2 regions of the Romboutsia hominis genome follow, and region 1 is predicted to be linked to the other one. Evidence: a T-box and tRNA genes for the amino acid it is inferred to sense, from the RefSeq annotation. Region 1 holds a T-box; the other holds one or more tRNA genes.
The links. A T-box is a leader RNA that pairs with one kind of tRNA and senses whether it is charged. The one in region 1 lies ahead of tyrS (tyrosine--tRNA ligase), so its partner is inferred to be a tRNA-Tyr.
Positions count from the first base shown of each region.

Region 1 (2,339 bases):
TTTAATGTTAATAGCATTGGTATTAATATTTAAGATAACTACATTTATTATAATCATAATTAATATAATATTAGATATAAAGGTAAATATAAGAAATCAACAAATAGGAATATTAAATAATATATTAAGTAGAGGGTGAAAATGTGGTTAAGGATGTAAGTTTTATCAAAAAATGTCCCTTTTCACATAGAGGACTTCATAACAATATATATCCAGAAAACTCTATGGGGGCTTTTATAAATTCTATAAAATATAACTATGGTATAGAATTAGATGTACAACTTACAAAAGATAAAAAGGCAGTAGTATTTCATGATGAGTTTTTAGAAAGAATGACAGGATATAAAGGTACTATAAATAATATGACTTATAATGAAATAAGCAAACTAAGGCTATTAAACACTGATGAAAAGATACCTCTTTTAGTGGACGTATTAGATATTGTAAATAACAGGGTACCAGTCTTAATAGAATTAAAGGCTCTTGGAGATGCTATAGATATGAGTAGTGAGGTTTATAAGATAGTAAAAAATTATGAAGGTAAGTTTGCTATACAGTCTTTTAATCCAAGGGTACTTCTATGGTACAAAGAAAATGCAAATAATATAATAAGAGGGCAAATATCATTTGATTACAAAGATACAATAATAAAATGGTACAAAAAAATATTTTTAAGGGGAATGATACTAAATTTTAAAACAAAGCCTGACTTTGTATCTTATGATATAAAAAGTATTCAAAGTAAAAGGGTTCAGTTAATTAGGAGTAATATTCCAGTTATAACTTGGACTATACTTAATTGTAATCAATATAAAAAAGCATCCAAATATGCAGATAATATAATATTTGAAGGTATAGATCCAAATAAATGTTAAAAAGTATTGACAAAATATAATTTTAAGAATATATTATAGACATAAATGAAAAAATATTAATATAAAGCTATGATAAGAATTAGTAGGATTAATGTATTCTAACAGAGAGTTTCCGGTAGGTGAGAGGAGCAAGAAAAGTTAATTTGAATACATCTTGGAGCAGTTTTCCTGAAAGATAACAACCACTAGGGAAAAACGGAGTAGCATACGTTATAATGCTAGGGTATAATTTTGTACCTAATGAGGTTAATACTGTGAGGTATTAATAAATTAAGGTGGTAACACGTAAGCACAAGCTTTCGTCCTTTTATAAGGATGAAGGCTTTTTTTAATACAAAAAAGTTTTATATCATTAAAAAATGATTTGCTAAAAAATAAGACTTAAGCAAATTTATAAATATAAAATAACAGGAGGGTAAATATGTTTAATTTAGATGAACAAGTAAAAATTATATTAAAAGGTGTAGAAGATTTAATAGATGAAAAGGACTTAAGAGAAAAATTAACTAATGCTCACAAAGAGGGAAGACAGTTAGTTGTTAAGTTAGGTCTTGACCCATCAGCACCAGATATACACTTAGGGCATACTGTTGTTCTTAGAAAAATGAAGCAATTACAAGACTTAGGACACAAGGTAGTAATAATAATAGGAGACTTTACAGGAAAGATAGGAGATCCAACTGGAAAATCTCAAGCTAGAAAGGCATTAACTACAGAGCAAGTTTTAGAAAATGCAAAAACTTACCAAGAACAAATATTTAAAGTTTTAGATAAAGAAAAGACAGAAGTAAGATTTAACAGTGAATGGCTAGGAAAGTTAAACTTTGAAGATGTTGTTAAATTAGCTGCAACTATAACTGTTGCTAGAATGTTAGAAAGAGAAGACTTTAAAAAGAGATATGAAAGCCATACTCCAATATCAGTACACGAATTCTTCTACCCATTAATGCAAGGATATGATTCAGTTGCTATAAAAGCTGATATAGAATTAGGTGGAACTGACCAAAGATTTAACTTACTTATGGGTAGAGCACTACAAAAAGAATTTGGTCAAGATTCTCAAGTAGTTATAATGATGCCTATAATAGAAGGACTAGATGGCGTTAATAAAATGAGTAAGAGTTTAGGAAACTACATAGGAGTAGATGAAGAAGCTGGTGTAATGTATCAAAAAGCTATGGAAATACCAGATTCATTAATAGTTAAATACTACAACTTAGTAACTGATGTTCACCCTGATGTAGTAGCTGAAATAGAAAAAGATTTAAAAGAAGATAGAAAAAATCCAAGAGATATAAAAATGGAACTTGCTAAAGAAATAGTAAGATTATACCACGGAGAAGAAAAAGCAAACTTCGCTGAAGAAAGATTTAAATCAGTATTCCAAAAAGGACAAATACCTGTTGATATATTAACAGTAGAAGCAGATGCTAATGATTTTGATTTAGCTCAAATAATAGTTGA
Region 1 is NZ_LN650648.1:1,150,664-1,153,002, forward strand. It holds gene FRIFI_RS05520 (DUF2232 domain-containing protein) at 1-139, shown strand, start outside; gene FRIFI_RS05525 (glycerophosphodiester phosphodiesterase family protein) at 144-875, shown strand; T-box leader at 936-1,185, shown strand; gene tyrS (tyrosine--tRNA ligase) at 1,297-2,339, shown strand, end outside.

Region 2 (2,339 bases), 1.2 Mb from region 1:
CCCAGATAGCTCAGTCGGTAGAGCAGGGGACTGAAAATCCCCGTGTCGGTGGTTCGATTCCGCCTCTGGGCACCATTAATTCGTGGCGGTATAGCTTAGTTGGCTAGAGCGTTCGGTTCATACCCGAAAGGTCACAGGTTCGACTCCTGTTACCGCTACCACTTAATTAATGTGGGCCATTAGCTCAGTTGGTTAGAGCGCCCGGCTCATAACCGGTAGGTCTGGGGTTCGAGTCCCTGATGGCCCACCACATTAATTACTCAGTAATACCGAGGTGTAGCGCAGTTTGGTAGCGCACATGGTTTGGGACCATGGGGCCGGGGGTTCGAGTCCCTTCACCTCGACCAATATAGATATGGTGGGTATAGCTCAGCTGGTTAGAGCGCCAGATTGTGGCTCTGGAGGCCGTGAGTTCGAATCTCATTATCCACCCCATTTAATAAGGCGACATAGCCAAGTGGTAAGGCAGTGGACTGCAACTCCTTGATCCCCAGTTCGAATCTGGGTGTCGCCTCCACTCAAAAAAATTGAATGCCGAAGTGGCGGAACTGGCAGACGCACAGGACTTAAAATCCTGCGGGACTTACCTCTCGTACCGGTTCGATTCCGGTCTTCGGCACCAACTTTAATATCGCGGGGTGGAGCAGTTGGCAGCTCGTCGGGCTCATAACCCGAAGGTCGCAGGTTCGAGTCCTGCCTCCGCAACCAAATAAATATGGCCCATTGGTCAAGCGGTCAAGACACCGCCCTTTCACGGCGGTAACAGGGGTTCGATTCCCCTATGGGTCACCAACTTAATATGCGGGTGTAGCTCAATGGTAGAGTTCCGGCCTTCCAAGCCGGCTGTGAGGGTTCGATCCCCTTCACCCGCTCCAAAAACTTATGGGACTATAGCTCAGCTGGGAGAGCACCTGCCTTACAAGCAGGGGGTCACAGGTTCGAGCCCTGTTAGTCCCACCATTCGCGGCCTGGTAGTTCAGCTGGTTAGAATGCCAGCCTGTCACGCTGGAGGTCGAGGGTTCGAGTCCCTTCCAGGTCGCCAAGTTAAATTTAATAAATACTTTTTATGTGGGAATATGGCTCAGTTGGTAGAGCAAATGACTGTTAATCATTGGGTCACAGGTTCGAGTCCTGTTATTCCCGCCAATACGCTGGTGTGGCTCAACGGTAGAGCAGCTGACTTGTAATCAGCAGGTTGTAGGTTCGATTCCTATCACCAGCTCCATAAATACGGAGGATTTCCCGAGCGGCCAAAGGGGGCAGACTGTAAATCTGTTAGCATTGCTTTCGGTGGTTCGAATCCACCATCCTCCACCATAAAAAGTATGCGGATGTGGCGGAATTGGCAGACGCACCAGACTTAGGATCTGGCGCCTACGGCGTGGGGGTTCGACTCCCTTCATCCGCACCACTTTTAATAAACTAAACTATGCGGGAATAGTTCAGTGGTAGAGCGCAACCTTGCCAAGGTTGAAGTCGCGAGTTCGAATCTCGTTTCCCGCTCCAAATAAATAATGTGGGTGCATAGCTCAGCTGGATAGAGCAACGCCCTTCTAAGGCGTGTGTCCGGGGTTCGAATCCCTGTGCGCTCACCACATTCATAGGGGATTCGCCAAGTCGGTAAGGCATAGCACTTTGACTGCTACATGCGTAGGTTCGAGTCCTGCATCCCCTGCCAAATTAAATATGACCCATTAGCTCAGTCGGTAGAGCACCTGACTTTTAATCAGGGTGTCCCGCGTTCGAGTCGCGGATGGGTCACCAATACGGAGAGGTGTCCGAGTGGTTTAAGGAGCTGGTCTTGAAAACCAGTGATGCTTAACGGCACCGTGGGTTCGAATCCCACCCTCTCCGCCAAATGCCCAGATAGCTCAGTCGGTAGAGCAGGGGACTGAAAATCCCCGTGTCGGTGGTTCGATTCCGCCTCTGGGCACCATTAATTCGTGGCGGTATAGCTTAGTTGGCTAGAGCGTTCGGTTCATACCCGAAAGGTCACAGGTTCGACTCCTGTTACCGCTACCACTTAATTAATGTGGGCCATTAGCTCAGTTGGTTAGAGCGCCCGGCTCATAACCGGTAGGTCTGGGGTTCGAGTCCCTGATGGCCCACCACATTAATTACTCAGTAATACCGAGGTGTAGCGCAGTTTGGTAGCGCACATGGTTTGGGACCATGGGGCCGGGGGTTCGAGTCCCTTCACCTCGACCAATATAGATATGGTGGGTATAGCTCAGTTGGTTAGAGCGCCAGATTGTGGCTCTGGAGGCCGTGAGTTCGAATCTCATTATCCACCCCATTTAAAATGACCCATTAGCTCAGTCGGTAGAGCACCTGACTTT
Region 2 is NZ_LN650648.1:2,948,727-2,951,065, forward strand. It holds tRNA gene FRIFI_RS14410 (tRNA-Phe) at 1-75, shown strand, start outside; tRNA gene FRIFI_RS14415 (tRNA-Met) at 85-161, shown strand; tRNA gene FRIFI_RS14420 (tRNA-Ile) at 174-250, shown strand; tRNA gene FRIFI_RS14425 (tRNA-Pro) at 271-347, shown strand; tRNA gene FRIFI_RS14430 (tRNA-His) at 359-435, shown strand; tRNA gene FRIFI_RS14435 (tRNA-Cys) at 444-517, shown strand; tRNA gene FRIFI_RS14440 (tRNA-Leu) at 534-622, shown strand; tRNA gene FRIFI_RS14445 (tRNA-Met) at 633-708, shown strand; tRNA gene FRIFI_RS14450 (tRNA-Glu) at 718-792, shown strand; tRNA gene FRIFI_RS14455 (tRNA-Gly) at 802-875, shown strand; tRNA gene FRIFI_RS14460 (tRNA-Val) at 885-960, shown strand; tRNA gene FRIFI_RS14465 (tRNA-Asp) at 966-1,042, shown strand; tRNA gene FRIFI_RS14470 (tRNA-Asn) at 1,071-1,146, shown strand; tRNA gene FRIFI_RS14475 (tRNA-Thr) at 1,151-1,225, shown strand; tRNA gene FRIFI_RS14480 (tRNA-Tyr) at 1,233-1,317, shown strand; tRNA gene FRIFI_RS14485 (tRNA-Leu) at 1,328-1,411, shown strand; tRNA gene FRIFI_RS14490 (tRNA-Gly) at 1,432-1,506, shown strand; tRNA gene FRIFI_RS14495 (tRNA-Arg) at 1,519-1,595, shown strand; tRNA gene FRIFI_RS14500 (tRNA-Gln) at 1,603-1,678, shown strand; tRNA gene FRIFI_RS14505 (tRNA-Lys) at 1,689-1,764, shown strand; tRNA gene FRIFI_RS14510 (tRNA-Ser) at 1,769-1,857, shown strand; tRNA gene FRIFI_RS14515 (tRNA-Phe) at 1,861-1,936, shown strand; tRNA gene FRIFI_RS14520 (tRNA-Met) at 1,946-2,022, shown strand; tRNA gene FRIFI_RS14525 (tRNA-Ile) at 2,035-2,111, shown strand; tRNA gene FRIFI_RS14530 (tRNA-Pro) at 2,132-2,208, shown strand; tRNA gene FRIFI_RS14535 (tRNA-His) at 2,220-2,296, shown strand; tRNA gene FRIFI_RS14540 (tRNA-Lys) at 2,305-2,339, shown strand, end outside.
Region 2: it has a tRNA-Tyr gene. The T-box ahead of tyrS (tyrosine--tRNA ligase) is inferred to sense a tRNA for this amino acid. The anticodon was not compared.